Regions from separate parts of the Streptomyces sp. NPDC031497 genome, predicted to be linked through region 2. Evidence: predicted binding sites of a transcription regulator. Region 2 holds the regulator's gene; each other region holds the start of a gene.
What was found. The regulator HrcA, encoded in region 2, represses chaperone genes, less so after heat shock. The targets are predictions, from matches to a motif close to TTNGCACTCNGNNNNNCNGAGTGCNAA.

Region 1 (6,453 bases), on a different contig from region 2:
GCTCAACCTGGCGATGCGGCGCAACGAGGCCGAGCCCGGAAGCACGATGAGGGTCGTCACCGGTCTCGTACTCCTCGTCTACGCCGCCTCGCTCGCCCAGGGTGTTCTCATCCAGCTGGAACAGGTCAGCCGGCCGTCCGGACCCGTGCAGGACTACTCCCTCTCCCTGTCCGCTCTGACCCCGGACCGGCAGAGGGAACTCGGCGGCCTCGCCGGTGTGCGCACCCACGCCGTCATGATGAACTCCTGGGTCGACTTCGAGAGGAAGAGCCCCGAGGACGCGTTCGCGTCGTCGGCCACCGCCCTGATCGCCACCTGCGCGCAGCTGGAGCACATGGTCCAGCGCTCCCATGGCTGCGTGGACGGCAAGGTGATGAGGCTCGTCGACCCCAACTCCAGCGTCGGATCCGGCGTGAAACCGGGCACGCCGTTCCGGTTCCGCCTCTCGGGGAGCGGGACCGGGCACCTGGACATCGGCTTCCCCACCGACGGGATCGTCTACAGCGGGTACTCCGCGTCCGCCGTGGGCAACGCCGTGCTCCTCGTCCCACCGTCGGCACTGCCCGCACACGCCCGGCCCCGTGACGCCGAGCTCGTGCTCACCAGCGGCTCGGAGCCGGGCCAGGTCCGCAAGGTCCTCGACGGTATCGGGGCGATCGCCCCGATCGCCGAGGTGGAGCTGGTCGGAATGAACGTCCAGGGACTCGAACAGATATCCGTCGTCGAAACCCTGCTGGCCCTCGGCATGATCATGGGGCTGGTCATCGGCGTGGCCGCGTTCCTGGTGTCCGTGACCGATCGCGCGGTCGAACGCCGTGCGCAGGTCACCGCCGTCACCCTGATCGGCGCCCGGGCACGGACCATGCGGGCCGTGCAGTGCCTCCAGGTGGTGCTGCCGCTCGGTCTCGGTCTCGCCCTGGCGGTCGTCACCGGGAAGCTCGCCGAGTCCAGCTACCTGATCACCGGCGGTGGAGTGGTCCGCTGGGATGTCGCCGGCATCCCCCTGCTGTCCCTGGCGGTGGCGGGAGTGCTGGCGGCCGCGGCGGCGGGCTCACTGCCACTGGCCGGCCGCCGGATCGATCCGGAGCTGATCCGCCGCGACTGACCGCTCGGCTCGCCATGGCGAAAGCGGCTGCCCGAAGCAGGTCCTCGGCTTCGGGCCGCCCCTCGGAGCCGAGCGGGGAGGGCAGCCGACGAGGGCGGGCGAGCCGCACACCGCCGATCCGGATCTGCCGTCCCCTCCGCCCCCCCCAGCACGACAGCACTGTGCCCCGCCGCGGAGCGGCGGGGCACAGTGACTTACTGCTTACCGGCTTTGCCGGCGTGCCTCAGTGGGAGTGGCCGTGGGAGTGACCGGCGGCCGCCGGCTCCTCCTCTTCCTTCTTCTCGACGACCAGGGTCTCGGTCGTCAGGAGCAGGGAGGCGATGGAGGCGGCGTTCTCCAGGGCGGAGCGGGTGACCTTGACCGGGTCGATGACGCCGGCCTTGACCAGGTCGCCGTACTCGCCGGTGGCGGCGTTGAAGCCCTGGCCCTTGTCGAGCTCGGCGACCTTGGAGGTGATGACGTAGCCCTCCAGGCCGGCGTTCTCGGCGATCCAGCGCAGCGGCTCGACGACCGCGCGGCGGACCACGGCGACACCGGTGGCCTCGTCGCCGGTCTTGCCCAGGCCGCCCTCCAGCACCTTCGCGGCGTGGACGAGCGCGGAGCCACCGCCGGAGACGATGCCCTCCTCGACCGCGGCGCGGGTCGCGGAGATGGCGTCCTCCAGACGGTGCTTCTTCTCCTTCAGCTCCACCTCGGTGGCGGCGCCGACCTTGATCACGCACACGCCGCCGGCCAGCTTCGCGAGGCGCTCCTGGAGCTTCTCGCGGTCCCAGTCGGAGTCGGTGTTCTCGATCTCGGCCTTGATCTGGGCGACGCGGCCGGTGACGGCACCAGAGTCACCGGCGCCGTCGACGACCGTGGTGTCGTCCTTGGTGACCGTGACACGGCGGGCGGAGCCCAGCACGTCCAGGCCGACCTGGTCGAGCTTGAGGCCGACCTCCTCGGAGATGACCGTGGCGCCGGTGAGGATCGCCAGGTCCTCCAGCATCGCCTTGCGGCGGTCGCCGAAGCCGGGGGCCTTGACCGCGACCGCGTTGAAGGTGCCGCGGATCTTGTTGACGACGAGGGTGGAGAGCGCCTCGCCCTCGACGTCCTCGGCGATGATCAGCAGCGGGCGGGAGGCGTTGCTCTGGATGATCTTCTCGAGCAGCGGGAGCAGGTCCGCGATGGAGGAGACCTTGCCCTGGTTGATGAGGATGTAGGGGTCCTCCAGGACGGCCTCCATGCGCTCCTGGTCCGTCACGAAGTACGGCGACAGGTAGCCCTTGTCGAAGGCCATGCCCTCGGTGAAGTCCAGCTCCAGACCGAAGGTGTTGGACTCCTCGACGGTGATGACACCGTCCTTGCCGACCTTGTCCATCGCCTCGGCGATGAGCTCGCCGACCTGCTGGTCCTGGGCGGACAGCGCGGCGACGGCGGCGATGTCGGCCTTGTCGTCGATCGGACGGGCGGAGGAGAGCAGCTCCTCGGAGACCGCGGCGACGGCCGCGTCGATGCCCTTCTTCAGGGCGGCCGGGGAGGCGCCGGCGGCGACGTTCTTCAGGCCCTCGCGGACGAGCGCCTGGGCCAGCACGGTGGCGGTGGTCGTACCGTCACCCGCGATGTCGTTGGTCTTGGTCGCCACCTCCTTCACCAGCTGGGCGCCGAGGTTCTCGTACGGGTCGTCGAGCTCGACCTCGCGGGCGATGGTGACGCCGTCGTTGGTGATGGTGGGGGCGCCGAACTTCTTGTCGATGACGACGTTGCGGCCCTTGGGGCCGATCGTCACCTTGACGGTGTCGGCAAGCTTGTTGACGCCGCGCTCGAGGGCGCGACGGGCGTCCTCGTCGAACTTCAGGATCTTCGCCATGGGAGCGGTTCAGCCCTCTCGGAAAGCGTGGGTGAAACGAACCGCGCCCCTGACGCCCGGCTTCATAAGGTCGCGGGGGCCAGGGGCGCAGCTCAAAGCAGAATGTGCTTGAGGTGAACTACTTCTCGATGATCGCGAGCACGTCGCGAGCCGAGAGGACGAGGTACTCGTCGCCGTTGTACTTCACCTCGGTGCCGCCGTACTTGCTGTACAGCACGACGTCGCCGACCTTGACGTCGAGCGGCAGGCGCTCGCCGTTCTCGAAGCGGCCCGGGCCCACGGCGAGGACGGCGCCCTCCTGGGGCTTCTCCTTCGCGGTGTCCGGGATGACCAGGCCAGAGGCGGTGGTCTGCTCGGCGTCGAGCGGCTGGACCACAATGCGGTCCTCGAGCGGCTTGATGGCAACCTTGGAGCTGGTGGTCGTCACGATCCGACCTCCCCCTTCGGAGATCTCACGGGGTTAACTGTCTGAGGTGGCGACCAGGTGGATCCGTCGTCGCGGGTGCCGGACCTGCCCGTCGCGTAGTTGGCACTCTCATCTGCCGAGTGCCAGAGCCGAGACTATGACCGCGATTAGCACTCGGTCAAGCGGAGTGCCAATTACCTGCGGCGCGGCGTCGAAAAAAACGGTGACCGGGGCCGCGGTGACCACCCCTGGGACTGCCACCCCGGACCCCCGCTTTCGGCTCCGCCCCCGCCCCCGAACGCCGCACGGGCCGGGAACGCGAACGCCTCACGGGCCGGGCACGCGCAGACCGCACGGGCCGGGCACGCGGACACCGCACGGGCCGGTACGCGGCGGCGGCCGGGCCGGGACGCGGCGGCGGCGGCGCGACGGCGACGGCGACGGCGACGGCGACGGCGGCAGCGACAGCGACAGCGACAGCAGCAGCAGCAGCAGCAGCGACGACGACGGTCGGGCCTACAGGTAATCCTCCAGCCGTCCCACCGTCAGGCCGTTTTCCTGGACCCGGCGGAGCAGGCGGGTCGTGCGTTCGCGCAGGGTCAGGCCCGTGGCCTCGTCCGGGCCGACCAGGACGATGTCGCCGGGGCGCAGCCGCTTCTCACCGCGGCGGTAGGCGATGCCGTCGGCCGTCATCGCCGCGCGCCACAGGACCACCGCCGTCACCCCGCAGTCGGCCGCCGCGCGCAGGGTGGTGGTGTCGTACGTGCCGTAGGGCGGGCGGAAGAGGCGGGGGCGGATACCGAAGCGGGACTTGAGCTTCTCCTGCTGGCCGCAGATCTCGGCACGCTGTCCGGCGTAGGGCAGGCCCGGCATGGCCGGATGGTCGAGGGTGTGGTTCTGGACGCTCGCGCCGACCTCCTGGAGGCGGGCGAAGTGGCCGTAGCCCGGGCCGACCACGCTGTCCGTGAGGAACATGCTCACCGGGAGCCGCAGTTCACGGACCATGTCCACGAACCGGGGGTCCTTCTCGGCGCCGTCGTCGTAGGTGAGGAAGACGACCTTGTCGGTGGTGGTGACGTGGTCGACGACCGGCGGGAGGTCCGTGCGGAGGGCGAGCGGGTGGAGCGGGGGGTGCGGCGCCGGGAGCAGGGGCGCGGTCAGGCCCCAGCGGCGGTACGGCTGTTCGGCGGCCGGGCCGTGCGGCCGTACCCGGTCGGCCGCCTTCTTGCCCAGCCGTTCGATCGGGTCGACGGACTGGGCGCAGCCCGCCAGGAGGAGGGCGGCGGTCAGCAGCGCGGCCGTCGCCCTCGGCCGGCTCACAGGTAGTCCTCCAGGCGCGCCACCGCATAGCCCTCGCGGGTGACCTTGTTCAGAAAGCGGCGCATGTCGTCGATCATCGTGCCGTCCCAGTCGTCCTTGCCCCGGAAGTGCGTGAGCACGATGTCACCGGGGTGCAGGCCGCGGTCCCACTCGCGATACTCCCAGTGGTCGACGAACACCTCCTCGTCCCAGATCGGCGCGTACTTGATGCCGCAGGACTTGGCGGCACGCAGGGTGTCGCCGTTGTAGTTGCCGTAGGGCGGCCGGAAGACCGTCGGCGCCTTGCCGAACTGCTTCTTCATGATCGCCTGCATGCCGCAGATCTCGTCCCTCTGCTCCTCGTAGGACAGACCGGGCAGATAGGGGTGGGTCAGGGTGTGGTTGTTGAGGGTGTGGCCCTCGGCCTGCATCCTGCGGAAGAAGCCGTAGTCGTCCTTGACCAGGTAGTTGCTGAGGAACGCGGTGTAGGGGATCCGCAGGTCGTTCATCATGCGGAGGAACCGCGGGTCCTTGTTCCAGCCGTCGTCGATGGTCAGGAAGACGATTTTCTGTTTGGTCGGGATCGTGGTGAAGACCGGGGGCAGGTCGTCCTCCTCCTGCCCGTCCACCTCGAAGCCGTCGCGCGCGGTGATCCTCGGCTTCACCTTCGGCGGGGCCGGGGGCCGCAGCGGGACCGCGTCCAGGCCCCAGCGCCTGGCGGCGGCGACCAGGGCGGCGTGGGAGTCGGGGGCGGGCGCTGCCCGGTGCGGCTGCTGGCCGGCGGCGGGACGGGCGGTGGAGCCGGTGTCGGGCCCCGCGCAGCCGGACATCAGGGTGGCCGCGGCCAGCAGGCCCGCCATACCCGCCTTCAACCCTTTTTTGTCATTTTGTACGACTACTCGCATGGCGTCGGATCCTTCCAGGACCTCCCCCGGAACCGGCGCCGACACCGCCGCCGGAGGCGAACCATCCACCGACTGGCCGACAATGTCCCGGTGAACGACCTCCTCGCCCCCCTCCTCTCCCCCGAGGGCCGCGCCCTCCTCGCCGAGGTGCGCGGCACCGCGCCCGCCGACGAACTCGCCGTGGCCACCCGGCTGCGCCGCGAGCACCCCGCCGAACTGGTGTCGGCGGCGCTCACCCAGGCCCGGCTGCGGCAGCGGGCGGCGGCGAAGTTCGGGGAGGCGGACGCGGACCGCATGTTCTTCACGCCGAACGGGGTCGAGCAGTCGACGCGGGCGAGCGTCGCCTCGTACCGGGCGGAGTCTCTCCGGGCGCTGGGCGTCCGCACCATCGCCGACCTGTGCTGCGGCATCGGCGGCGACGCGATCGCGATCGCCCGTGCCGGGATCCGCGTGCTGGCGGTGGACCGGGACCCGTCGGCCGCGGCCGTGGCACGGGCCAACGCCGAGGCGCTCGGGCTCGACGACCTGATCGAGGTGCGGGAGGCGGACGTCACGGAGGTGGACACGGCCGGCTACGACGCCGTGTTCGTCGACCCGGCCCGGCGCGGCGGCCGGGGCCGCATCTTCGATCCGGAGGCCTACTCCCCACCGTTGTCGTGGGCCGTCGAGGCGGCCCGGCAGGCGTCGTGCGGTGTGCTGAAGGTCGCGCCGGGCATCCCGCACGAGGCGATCCCCGCGGATGCCGAGGCCGAATGGATCTCGGACGGGGGCGACGTCAAGGAGGCGACGGTGTGGTTCGGCGCGCGGGTGACGCCCGGCGCCCGGCGGGCGGTGCTGCTGCCCTCGGGGGCCGGCGTGTGGGCCTCGCCCGACAGCATGCTGCCGAATC
Region 2 (6,453 bases):
GCCGCTGTCGGGGTCGCCCAGCTCGGTCTTGTACCAGGCGGCCTCACCGGCCAGCTGATGCGCGTAGATCTCCACGGCCCCGGCCTCGGCGTACTCCGTCTGCGGCATGAAGAGGTTCACCCCGAAGGGACGGCCGGTCAGCCCCCGCAGCTGCTTGATCTCCTGGTACATCCCGTCGGCGGTCTTGTACCCGGCGGCCAGGAACCCCAGCCCGCCCGCCTCGGACACGGCGGCGGCGAGCTGCGGCACGGAGACCCCGCCCGCCATGGGGGCCTGCACGATCGGAAGGGGAAAGAGATCGGTCAGCGCGGAGGACATGACGGCATGTTGTCACGTCCTTTGAACAAGACCGAATCGGGCCGTACCCCTGGCACATGCCAGACATGTCCGGGCAGCGAAGGGGCCGCGCCCCCGCACGGCGACCCGCCGGCGCCCGTACGACGGGCCGCCGGCGCCCGCCGACGGGTCAACGCCCGTTGAACGCGTCCTTCAGCCGGCTGAACAGTCCCTGCTGACCCGGCTGGAACTGCCCCGTCGGCCGTTCCTCGCCGCGCAGCTTCGCCAGCTCGCGCAGCAGCCGCTCCTGCTCGGGGTCGAGCTTGGTCGGGGTGGTCACCTCGACATGGACGATGAGATCGCCGCGCCCGCCGCCGCGCAGATGCGTGACACCGCGCCCGTGCAGCGGGATCGACTGCCCGGACTGCGTGCCCGGCCGGATGTCGACCTCCTCCATCCCGTCCAGCGTCTCCAGCGGCACCTTCGTACCGAGCGAGGCCGCCGTCATCGGGATGGTCACCGTGCAGTGCAGATCGTCGCCGCGCCGCTGGAACGTGGAGTGCGGCAGCTCGTGGATCTCGACGTACAGGTCACCGGCGGGACCGCCGCCGGGCCCGACCTCGCCCTCACCGGCGAGCTGGATCCGGGTGCCGTTGTCGACACCGGCCGGGATCTTCACGGTCAGCGTCCGCCGCGACCGCACCCGCCCGTCACCGGCGCACTCGGGACACGGCGTCGGCACGACCGTACCGAAGCCCTGGCACTGCGGACACGGCCGCGAGGTCATGACCTGGCCCAGGAAGGACCGCGTCACCTGCGAGACCTCACCACGGCCCCGGCACATGTCGCACGTCTGGGCGGAGGTGCCCGGCGCCGCGCCCTCACCGTTGCAGGTGTTGCAGACGATCGCCGTGTCGACCTGGATGTCCTTGGTCGTACCGAAGGCCGCCTCGTCGAGCTCGACCTCGATCCGGATCATGGCGTCCTGGCCGCGCCGCGTACGCGACCTCGGCCCGCGCTGGGACGCGGTACCGAAGAACGCGTCCATGATGTCCGAGAAGTTCCCGAACCCGCCGGCCCCGAAGCCGCCCGCGCCCGCGCCGCCGCTCTGCGAGAGCGGGTCGCCGCCGAGGTCGTAGACCTGCTTCTTCTGCGGGTCGGAGAGCACCTCGTAGGCGGCGTTGATCTCCTTGAACCGCTCCTGGGTCTTCGGATCCGGGTTGACGTCCGGGTGCAGCTCGCGCGCGAGCCGACGGAAGGCCTTCTTGATCTCTTCCTGCGACGCGTCGCGGCGCACGCCGAGAACGGCGTAGTAGTCCGTGGCCACTTACGACTCCGCCAGGATCTGTCCGACGTACCGTGCCACCGCTCGTACCGCTCCCATCGTTCCCGGGTAATCCATGCGGGTCGGTCCGACCACGCCGAGCTTGGCGACTGCCTCGCCGCCCGAACCGTAGCCGACCGACACCACGGACGTTGAGTTGAGTCCCTCGTAGGCGTTCTCGTGACCGATGCGTACGGTCATGCCCGAATCCCCTGCCTCGCCCATGAGCTTGAGGAGGACGACATGCTCCTCCAGGGCCTCCAGGACGGGCCGGATCATGAGGGGAAAATCATGTCCGAAGCGGGTGAGATTGGCGGTGCCGCCGATCATCAGCCGCTCCTCGTTCTCCTCGACGAGCGTCTCCAGCAGGGTGGAGAGCACCGCCGAGACAGTGCCGCGGTCCTCGGCCTCGAAGGCGTCCGGCAGGTCCTCCACCAGCCGGGGCACGTCCGAGAACCGGCGTCCCGCGATCCGGCTGTTGAGCCGCGCCCGCAGATCCGCCACGGACGTCTCCCCGAAGGGCGCCGGGCAGTCGACCATCCGCTGCTCGACCCGCCCGGTGTCGGTGATCAGCACCAGCATCAGCCGGGCCGGCGCGAGCGCGAGCAGCTCCACATGCCGCACGGTGGACCGTGTCAGCGACGGGTACTGCACGACCGCGACCTGCCGCGTCAGCTGCGCCAGCAGCCGCACCGTCCGCGCCACGACGTCGTCGAGGTCGACGGCGCCGTCGAGGAAGTTCTGGATGGCCCGCCGCTCGGGCGCGCTCATCGGCTTGACGCCGGCCAGCTTGTCGACGAACAGCCGGTAGCCCTTGTCGGTGGGGATCCGCCCGGCGCTGGTGTGCGGCTGGGCGATGAACCCCTCGTCCTCCAGGGCGGCCATGTCGTTGCGCACGGTCGCCGGGGAGACCCCGAGGTTGTGCCGCTCGGTCAGCGCCTTCGACCCCACCGGCTCCTCGGTGCCGACGTAATCCTGGACAATGGCGCGCAATACCTGAAGCCTGCGTTCACTCAGCATCCAGCGCCACACCTCCAGAAAGTCGTCCCCGCGGCCTTTCGGGTCTTTCGCCTGGCACTCTGCGATCCCGAGTGCCAACGTCCCCGGCCCAGTGTACGGCCGCCGGGTACCGACTGGGCAAGGTCGGTGAGGACCCGGGGCGTTCTGCCGCTAGCGTCGTGGTGTGACGGTGACTTGGGAAGAGCTGGGCTGGGAGCGGGTGGCCGAGGGGGTCGGCCGGTGCCGGCTGCCGGGCTGGGACTGCACGGCCGGGCTGGTCCTCGGGGCGGGACCGGTCCTGATGGTGGACGCCGGGTCGAGCCTGGCGGAGGGCGCGCGGTTGCGGACGCAGGCGCAACGGCTGGCCGGACGCCGTGTGACCCATCTCGCGCTCACCCACCCCCACTTCGACCACGTCTTCGGCACCCCGGCGTTCGCGGGCGTGGACGTGCACGCGGCGGCGGGCGCGGAGGCCGTCTTCACGCACGGCCGCGAGGCGCTGCGCCTGGACGCGGTCCGCAACGGCCTGCCGGCCCCGGAGGCCGAGGAGGCGGCCGACGCGCTGCCCGTGCCCCGCCGTCCGGTCTCCGGCGAGTGGACCCTCGACCTCGGCGACGGCCGCCGGGCCCTGCTGGCCGACGTGGGCCCCGGCCACACCTCCCACGACCTCGCGGTCCTCGTCCCCGGCGTCCCCGGCGTCCCCGGCGACCCGCCGGTGGTGTTCTGCGGCGACCTGGTGGAGGAGTCCGGCGACCCCCAGGCCGGCCCCGACGCCGTACCGTCCCGCTGGCCGGCCGCCCTGGACCGCCTGCTCGCCCTCGGCGGCGAGGACGCCCGGTACGTGCCCGGTCACGGAGCGGTGGTGGACGCGGAGTTCGTACGACGGCAACGCGACGCCCTGGCCGCCCGTTTCGGCGTGTCGTGACCACGCCGCCGCCGCTTCTCCTATCGTCATCCGAATGCGCCAGTACTCCGCCGACCTGACCCCGCCGTGGAAGAAGCCGAAACCGGCCCCGGAGGTGGCCGCCGAACCCGGCCTGGTCGTCGAGGAACCCGGCACCGGGTTCTGCGGCGCGGTGATCCGCTGCGAGGCGGGCACGGTGACCCTGGAGGACCGCTTCGGCAAACACCGCGTCTTCCCGCTGGAACCGCGGGGCTTCCTGCTGGAGGGCCGGGTGGTCACCCTCGTACGCCCCACGTCCGCCGCCCCCGCACGCCCCGCCCGTACCGCCTCCGGGTCGGTCGCCGTCCCCGGCGCACGCGCGCGCGTGGCCCGCGCCGGCCGCATCTACGTCGAGGGCCGCCACGACGCGGAACTGGTCGAGAAGGTCTGGGGCGACGACCTGCGCATCGAGGGCGTGGTCGTGGAGTACCTGGGGGGCGTCGACGACCTCCCGTCGATCGTGGCCGAATTCGCACCGGGCCCGGACGCGCGCCTCGGTGTCCTGGTGGACCACCTGCTCCCCGGCACGAAGGAGTGGCGGATCGCCCAGTCGGTCACCGGCGCACACGCCCTGGTGGTCGGCCACCCGTACATCGACATCTGGGAGGCCGTGAAGCCCGCGGCCCTGGGCATCGAGTCCTGGCCGCGCGTCCCGCACGGCCAGGACTGGAAGACGGGCGTGTGCCGGGCCCTCGGCTGGCCCTCGGACAACACGGGCGCGGTGTGGCAGGCGATCCTGGCCCGGGTGGGCTCCTACAAGGACCTGGAACCGGAGCTGCTGGGCCGGGTGGAGGAACTGATCGACTTCGTGACGGCCCCGTAGCCGCGCCCCTCGCCCCCGGCCCCGTCAGTCCACCAGGTCCCTGACCACCGCGTCCGCCAGCAGCCGCCCCCGCAGCGTCAGCACGGCCCGGCCGTCCTCGTACGGGCCGGTCTCCAGCAGCCCCTCCCCCAGCGCCCGCCGCGCGGCCGCCAGCCCCTGCTCCTTCAGCAGCGACAGCGGCACCCCCTCGCGCAGCCGCAGCTCCAGCAGGATCCGCTCCACCCGGCGGTCCTCGTCCGTGAGGACCTCACGCCCGGCCCCCGGTGACCGCCCCGACGCCAGCGCCGCCGCGTACGCCCCCGGATGCTTGACGTTCCACCAGCGCACACCGCCCACGTGCGCGTGCGCGCCCGGTCCCGCGCCCCACCAGTCGGCGCCCCGCCAGTACAGCTCGTTGTGCAGGCAGCGGGCGGCCTCGGAGGTGGCCCAGTTGGACACCTCGTACCAGTCGAAGCCCGCCGCGGACAGCATCTCCTCGGCGATCAGATAGCGGTCCGCGTGGACGTCGTCGTCGGTCATCGGGACCTCGCCCCGGCGGATCCGGCGGGCCAGCTGCGTGCCCTCCTCGACGATCAGCGCGTACGCCGACACATGGTCGGGGCCGGCTCCGAGCGCCGCGTCGAGCGAGGCCCGCCAGTCGTCGTCGGACTCGCCCGGCGTGCCGTAGATCAGATCCAGGTTGACGTGCTCGAAGCCGGCCGCGCGAGCCTCGGCGACACACGCCTCGGGGCGCCCCGGGGTGTGCGTGCGGTCCAGGACGCGCAGCACGTGCTGCCGTGCGCTCTGCATGCCGAAGGAGACCCGGTTGAAGCCGCCCTCGCGCAGGGCCGCCAGATACGCCGGGTCGACGGACTCGGGGTTCGCCTCCGTCGTGACCTCCGCGTCGGCGGCCAGACCGAACTCGTCGCGGATCGCGCCCAGCATCCGTACCAGGTCACCGGCGGCCAGCAGCGTCGGCGTGCCCCCGCCCACGAACACCGTGCGGACCTCGCGCGGGTCGTCGCCCAGGACCTTGCGGGCCAGGCGGATCTCGTCGATCAGGGTGTCCGCGTAGTTGTCGCGGGAGGCGAGGACACCGCCGGTGCCGCGCAGCTCGGTCGCCGTGTACGTGTTGAAGTCGCAGTAGCCGCAGCGGGTCGCGCAGTAGGGGACATGCAGATAGAACCCGAGGGGGCGGTCGGCGGCACCGGCCAGCGCGTGCGCCGGGAGCGCGCCGTCGTCGGGGACCGGCTCGCCGTCGGGAAGTGCGGAAGGCATGTCCCCCATTGTCCCGTACGACGACGGTTACTCCGCCTGGAGGACCAGCAGCGCCAGATCGTCCTCCGGCTGCCCGCCGCCGAACTCGTGCACGAGCCGCCTGATGCGCTCGGCGATCAGCTCGGCGCTCAGGCCCGTGCAGCCCGCGAGGGCCCGCGCGAGCCCGTCGCCGTCGTCGAACTGCCGGGAGCCCGAGCGGCGCTCGGTGACCCCGTCGGTCACGCACAGCAGGCTGTCGCCGGGCCCGAGCTCTATGGTCTCGCTGGTGTACGTCTCGTCCTCCACGACCCCCAGCAGGGTCTGCGGCCGGGCGGCGGTGCGGACCACGCCGTCGGGACCGAGGAGCAGCGGCAGCGGATGCCCGGCGGAGGCGAGGGTGCAGCGGATGCCACCCGTCTCCAGGGGGGTGAGTTCGCCGTAGAGGAGGGAGAGGAAACGGGTCTGCGGGCCGTCGCCCGGCGGCAGGGTACGGCCGCCGCCGGCGACCAGGGCGCGGGCGGCGGCGTCGGCGGCCTCGGTGGCGTCGTCGAGGAGGAGCTGGTTGAGCCGGTCGAGGACGTCGGCGACCCGGTACCCCTCCCGGGCGAGCAGCCGCAGCCAGGGCCGGGCCAGGCCGATGACGACGGCGGCCTCGGGGCCCTTGCCCTGGACGTCGCCGACGGCGAAGCACCAGCGGCCGTCGCCGGCCGGGAACAGGTCGTAGAAGTCACCGCTGGGACCGCCCTTGTCACAGGGCTCGTAGACGAGCGCGCTGCGCACGCCCGGGATCTCGGCGACCGCACCCGGCAGCAGCCCGCGCTGGAGGACGGCGCTGATGGTGGCCTGGCGGGC
Region 3 (6,453 bases), on a different contig from region 2:
GTCAGCCAGTCGTCGCCCTCGGGTGCCTCCAGGACACCCGTGCGTCCCTGGACGCCCAGGTCCTGCGGGGGCGGCGGCCCGAACGCGTACGCGTCGCGCGTCCCGTCCCACGCGCGTGCCGGGCGGGGCGCCGCGAACCTCGCCTCCCCCACCGGGGGCTCGGCGAACGGTATGCCCCGGAAGACCGCCAGCCCGTCCTCCCGCAACCCTCGGACGGCGCCCGCCGCGGTGCGTACGATCGGTCCCTCGGCGGCGTGGGGCGGCTGCGGAGACTGACTTGTCGTCATGCTCGCTCGCTTTCGGTGGGGGCGCTGCCGTCATCACGGCCGGTCACTCGTGGAACGTCCGGCACTTCGCACGAGTGCCGAACACCCCTCACCCGTATGGGTGAACCCATCAGCCATGCCGGGCGAAGAACGCCCTGGCCTGCGCCTCGTCGATCTCGTCCACGGTCTCATGGGCCCACGGATCGCGCGCATGGAAGGTGTGGCACGGCGGACCGGCCGACCCTCCCAGCTCCACCAGCGACGCCGACGCCCTCGGTCCGGCCGGCTGGTCGCCGGCCGGACCGAGGGCGAACGGGGTGATTCGGCTCAGGCCTTCGGCTCAAGCTCTCAGCTCAAGCCTTCGGCTCAAGCTCTCAGCTCAGGCTCTCGGCTCAAGCTCTCAGCTCAGGCTCTTGAGCGCCGTCGCGTCGTACGACTTCAGGTCCTCCGTGCGCCCGGCGAGCACCTTCGCCGCCCACTCCGGGTCCTGGAGGATGGCGCGGCCGACGGCGACCATGTCGTACTCCTCGCGCTCCAGGCTGTCGAGGAGGTCCTCGATGCCCCGGACCGGGGAGCCCTCGCCCGCGAAGCCCTTGATGAAGTCGCCGTCGAGGCCGACCGAGCCGACGGTGATGGTCGGCTTCCCGGTGAGCTTCTTGGTCCAGCCGGCCAGGTTCAGGTCGGAGCCCTCGAACTCGGGCAGCCAGTAGCGCCGGGTGGAGGCGTGGAAGACGTCGACACCGGCCGCCGCCAGCGGGGTGAGGATCGCCTCCAGCTCCTCCGGGGTCTCGGCGAGACGGGCGTCGTAGTTGTCCGACTTCCACTGCGAGTAGCGGAAGATCACCGGGAACTCCGGGGAGACCGCCGCGCGTACGGCGGCCACGAGCTCGGCCGCGTACTTGGTGCGGGCGACCGGGTCACCGCCGTAGGCGTCGGTACGGCGGTTGGTGCCCGCCCACAGGAACTGGTCGAGGAGGTAGCCGTGGGCCCCGTGCAGCTCGACGCCGTCGAAGCCGATGCGCTCGGCGTCGGCCGCGGCCTCGGCGAACGCGCGGATGACGTCGTCCAGGTCCTGGCCGGTCATCGCCTTGCCCTCGCCCTCGGTGCCGTCCAGGCGGATGCCGGAGGGGCCGACGGCGGGGGCGTCCGCGAACGGGGGCTGGCCCTGCTTGCGCACCATGCCGATGTGCCACAGCTGCGGGACGATGGTGCCGCCGGCCGCGTGCACCCCCTCGGCGACCTTCGCCCAGCCCGCCAGCTGCTCCTCGCCGTGGAACCGCGGGATGCGGCTGCTCTGCCCGGCCGAGTCGTGACCGACGTACGTGCCCTCGGTGACGATCAGACCGACACCGGCGGCGGCCCGGCGGGCGTAGTACGAGACCACGTCCTCGCCGGGGACGCCGCCCGGGCTGAACTGCCGGGTCATCGGCGCCATCACGATCCGGTTGGGAACCGTGAGCCCGTTCAGGGTGATCGGACGGGAGAGGATCTCGGCCGCGCGGGAGGCGGGAGGCGTGGAGACGGTCACGTGGGGGGCTCCTCATGGTAAGTCGTAGACCGGACGGTATGTGCACACGCATTGAGTGCACATACGTGCACAACGGCCTGCCCGTACGTACCCATTCCCGCCCCCGCCCGAAAGCCGTGTGACCCCGGACACGGATTCACGGCCGCCATCGAGGCGGAAACGCCCGAGGGCGGCACCCCCTGTCGAACAGGGGGTGCCGCCCTCGGTCAGGACGAGCGATCGGCCAGAGGTCGATCAGAAGTCCATGTCACCGCCCGGCATGCCGCCCGGAGCGGCCGCGGCGGCCTTCTCCGGCTTGTCGGCGATGACGGCCTCGGTGGTCAGGAACAGCGCGGCGATGGAGGCGGCGTTCTGCAGGGCAGAGCGCGTCACCTTCGCCGGGTCGATGATGCCCTCGGCGATCATGTCGACGTACTCGCCGGTCGCGGCGTTCAGGCCGTGGCCGACCTGAAGGTTGCGCACCTTCTCGACGACGACGCCACCCTCGAGACCACCGTTGACGGCGATCTGCTTGAGCGGGGCCTCCAGGGCGAGCTTCACGGCGTTGGCGCCGGTCGCCTCGTCACCTTCGAGCTCCAGCTTCTCGAACACCTGGGAGGCCTGGAGCAGGGCCACGCCACCACCGGCGACGATGCCCTCCTCGACGGCCGCCTTCGCGTTGCGAACGGCGTCCTCGATGCGGTGCTTGCGCTCCTTGAGCTCGACCTCGGTCGCGGCACCGGCCTTGATGACGGCGACGCCACCGGCGAGCTTGGCCAGGCGCTCCTGGAGCTTCTCGCGGTCGTAGTCCGAGTCGGACTGCTCGATCTCGGCGCGGATCTGGTTGACCCGGCCCTGGACCTGCTCGGTGGAGCCGGCGCCGTCGACGATGGTGGTCTCGTCCTTGGTGATGACCACCTTGCGGGCGCGGCCCAGCAGGTCGAGGGTCGTGTTCTCCAGCTTGAGACCGACCTCCTCGGAGATGACCTCGCCACCGGTGAGGATGGCGATGTCGTTCAGCATCGCCTTGCGGCGGTCGCCGAAGCCCGGGGCCTTGACCGCGACGGACTTGAAGGTGCCGCGGATCTTGTTGACGACCAGGGTCGACAGGGCCTCGCCCTCGACGTCCTCGGCGATGATCAGCAGCGGCTTGCCCGACTGCATGACCTTCTCCAGGAGCGGGAGCAGGTCCTTGACGGAGCCGATCTTCGAGTTGGCGATCAGGATGTACGGGTCGTCGAGGGACGCCTCCATACGCTCCATGTCGGTGGCGAAGTACGCCGAGATGTAGCCCTTGTCGAAGCGCATACCCTCGGTGAGCTCCAGCTCCAGACCGAAGGTCTGGGACTCCTCGACGGTGATGACGCCTTCCTTGCCGACCTTGTCCATCGCCTCGGCGATGAGCTCGCCGATCTGGGTGTCGGCGGCGGAGATGGAGGCCGTGGAGGCGATCTGCTCCTTGGTCTCGACATCCTTCGCCTGCTCGAGCAGGGCACCGGAGACGGCCTCGACGGCCTTCTCGATACCGCGCTTCAGGGCCATCGGGTTGGCGCCGGCGGCGACGTTGCGCAGGCCTTCCTTGACCAGGGCCTGGGCGAGCACGGTCGCGGTGGTCGTACCGTCACCGGCGACGTCGTCCGTCTTCTTGGCGACTTCCTTGACCAGCTCGGCGCCGATCTTCTCGTACGGGTCCTCCAGCTCGATCTCCTTGGCGATGGACACACCATCGTTGGTGATCGTGGGGGCGCCCCACTTCTTCTCAAGGACGACGTTGCGGCCCTTGGGGCCGAGGGTGACCTTGACGGCGTCGGCGAGCTGGTTCATACCGCGCTCAAGGCCGCGCCGCGCCTCCTCGTCGAACGCGATGATCTTGGCCATGTGAAGTGGTCCCTCCAGGACTGGGGGTGAGTCTTCGGACCGCGCCCGCGCCCGCGACGGACGGCTCGCCGACCCGTGGGTTCCTTGCCCCACCCGGCCTGCGGGCCTCACCGACCCGGTCCATTTTTGTCACTCTCACCTTCAGAGTGCTAACGCCAATGATTAGCACTCGCCCATGCCGAGTGCAAGCGCCTCCGGGAGACTGGGCCGCGCGCAGGGCGGCGCACCGGGCCGCACCCGCGGGGTGCGCCGGCCCACTCGCCCCGGGCATGCCAAAGGGCTCGTAACCCATGACTCCCCATGGGATACGAGCCCTCCGACAAAGAAAGAAGAACGACGCTGTCAGTCGGCGCGTGCTTCAGCTGGTCGCGAGCCGGACCATGTCCGCCTGCGGCCCCTTCTGGCCCTGCGAGATCTCGAAATCGACCCGCTGACCTTCCTCCAGGGTGCGGTAGCCGTCCATCTGAATCGCACTGTAGTGGACGAAAACATCCGCACCACCGTCGACCGCGATGAAGCCGTACCCCTTCTCCGCGTTGAACCACTTGACGGTGCCCTGAGCCATGCCTAACTCCCCTATTACTGGCCCTTGCACAGATCCACACTTCGCGGATCCGGGTCAGACCTCACCCCCCACAGGTTTGGGGGCGTGCGCCGGAACGCGTCGACCGCGGCTGAATGTATCTGTCCAACTGCCGTCTGCAACAGGTCAATCGGACGAGAATTCTGGACGGGAAGGGTCCGGAATGTAGCAAGAATTCGGCCGAATTCAGGGCAAGTCGGGCCCCATAAAAGCCACAAAAGCCGCATATAACCCGCGCACTTTGGCTACTTCTTATCGGGTCAGCGGTATCGAATACGGGGCTCCCGACCTGGAGATCGGAACCGCGTTCCCCAACTGTACCGCGCTCAACCACACAGAATTGCCCCCTCCGCTTCTCTCGCGGAGGGGGCAATCGGGTGAACAGTCGGTGATCGGCGTTACCGAAGGTAATGTTCGGTCATTCGATCAGCCTGTCAGCAGGTCAACCGCCGGCGACGGCCGGGATGATGGAGACGCCGGCACCGTCCGGGGTGGCCGTCTCCAGGCCCTGCTCGAACCGCACATCGTCATCATTGACGTACACATTCACAAACCGGCGCAGCTTGCCCTCGTCGTCGAGAACGCGGGCGGCGATCCCGGTGTGCTTCTTCTCCAGATCGGAGATGACTTCGCCGAGGGTGCCTCCTTCGGCACTGACTTCGGCCTGACCACCGGTGTAGGTACGCAGGATGGTGGGGATGCGAACGGTGACGCTCACGTGTGAACCTCCGATCGGGACAACGCCCTGGTTTTTTACGGCTGGCTCAGGCGAGCCCGGCCTCGCGGAAAGACTCGAGATTCGGGCGAATAGTCGCCGTGAGCCCGGTCCCCGCCACGGCGTCCAGTGTCTTCAGTCCGTCACCCGTGTTGAGTACAACGACCGACTTCGCCGGATCGATCAGCCCATTCTCGATGAGCTTCCTGGTGACTCCGACCGTCACCCCGCCGGCGGTCTCCGCGAAGATTCCCTCGGTCCGCGCGAGCAGCTTGATCGCGTCGACGACCTGCTCGTCGGTCACGTCCTCCACCGCACCGCCGGTACGGCGCGCGATGTCCAGGACGTACGGCCCGTCGGCCGGGTTGCCGATGGCGAGGGACTTGGCGATGGTGTTCGGCTTCTGCGGCCGCACCACGTCGTGGCCCGCCTTGTAGGCCACCGACACCGGCGAGCACCCCTCGGCCTGCGCGCCGAAGATCTTGTACGGCCTGTCCTCGACGAGCCCGAGCTTGATCAGCTCCTGCAGCCCCTTGTCGATCTTCGTGAGCTGCGAGCCGGAGGCGATCGGGACGACCAGCTGGTCGGGGATCCGCCAGCCGAGCTGCTCGCAGATCTCGTACGCCAGGGTCTTGGAGCCCTCCGCGTAGTACGGCCGCAGGTTGACGTTGACGAAGCCCCAGCCCTCACCGGCCGAGTCACCGATCAGCTCGGAGCAGAAACGGTTCACGTCGTCGTAGTTGCCCTCGATGCCGACGAGCTCGCCGCCGTAGATCGCGGCCATGACGATCTTGCCCTGCTCCAGGTCGTGCGGGATGAACACGCAGGAGCGGAAGCCGGCCCGGGCGGCGGCGGCACCGACCGCGCCGGCCAGGTTGCCGGTGGAGGAGCAGGAGAGCGTGGTGTAGCCGAAGGCGCGCGCGGCCTCGACGGCCTGGGCGACGACCCGGTCCTTGAAGGAGTGCGTCGGGTTGCCGGAGTCGTCCTTGACGTACAGGCCGCCGGTGACGCCCAGCTCCTTCGCCAGGTTGTCGGCCTGGACGAGCTTGGTCCAGCCCGGGTTGATGTTCGGCTTGGTCGCCACGTCCGCGGGGACGGGCAGCAGCGGCGCGTAGCGCCAGATGTTCGCGGGACCCGCTTCGATCCGCTTCCGCAGCTCCTCGGTGTCGTAGGCCGAGAAGTCGTACGCGATTTCGAGCGGGCCGAAACACTCCTCGCAGGCGAACACCGGGCCGAGCGGCACGCGGTGGCCGCACTCGCGGCAGCTCAGGGCGGTGGCGGGACCAAGGTCGACGGTCGTGGAGTCGGTGGTGGTCGCAGCAGTCTGCACAGCCATGTGAGGCGAGGCCCTTTCTCCTCATCTTCCTCACGACGCATCTCGCCGTGAGACGGATTTGGCACCTTCCCTAGTCGGGAGCCTCGCGAGTGATCGACATTGATCAGCGATCCACGAGTAACCGACTGGAGGGTTGCCGGGGCTTCATCGGGCCGTATCCCTCTGCCC

Region 1: the regulator HrcA is predicted to act here: its motif matches at 3,528-3,554, upstream of groES (co-chaperone GroES).
Region 3: the regulator HrcA is predicted to act here: its motif matches at 3,814-3,840, upstream of groL (chaperonin GroEL).

Annotation. Positions count from the first base shown of each region.
Region 1 is NZ_JBVIKO010000006.1:459-6,911, reverse strand. It holds gene ACZ5K7_RS13875 (ABC transporter permease) at 1-1,105, shown strand, start outside; gene groL (chaperonin GroEL) at 1,329-2,954, opposite strand; gene groES (co-chaperone GroES) at 3,073-3,381, opposite strand; gene ACZ5K7_RS13860 (polysaccharide deacetylase family protein) at 3,877-4,680, opposite strand; gene ACZ5K7_RS13855 (polysaccharide deacetylase family protein) at 4,677-5,564, opposite strand; gene ACZ5K7_RS13850 (class I SAM-dependent methyltransferase) at 5,655-6,453, shown strand, end outside.
Region 2 is NZ_JBVIKO010000003.1:553,099-559,551, forward strand. It holds gene ACZ5K7_RS08495 (nitronate monooxygenase) at 1-318, opposite strand, end outside; gene dnaJ (molecular chaperone DnaJ) at 467-1,603, opposite strand; gene hrcA (heat-inducible transcriptional repressor HrcA) at 1,604-2,620, opposite strand; gene ACZ5K7_RS08510 (MBL fold metallo-hydrolase) at 2,784-3,524, shown strand; gene ACZ5K7_RS08515 (DUF3097 domain-containing protein) at 3,559-4,365, shown strand; gene hemW (radical SAM family heme chaperone HemW) at 4,390-5,622, opposite strand; gene ACZ5K7_RS08525 (SpoIIE family protein phosphatase) at 5,650-6,453, opposite strand, start outside.
Region 3 is NZ_JBVIKO010000004.1:406,925-413,377, forward strand. It holds gene ACZ5K7_RS10485 (carboxylesterase/lipase family protein) at 1-287, opposite strand, end outside; gene ACZ5K7_RS10490 (NADH:flavin oxidoreductase) at 667-1,794, opposite strand; gene groL (chaperonin GroEL) at 2,029-3,651, opposite strand; gene ACZ5K7_RS10500 (cold-shock protein) at 4,010-4,216, opposite strand; gene ACZ5K7_RS10505 (MoaD/ThiS family protein) at 4,677-4,952, opposite strand; gene thrC (threonine synthase) at 4,999-6,285, opposite strand; SAM riboswitch class I at 6,304-6,453, opposite strand, start outside.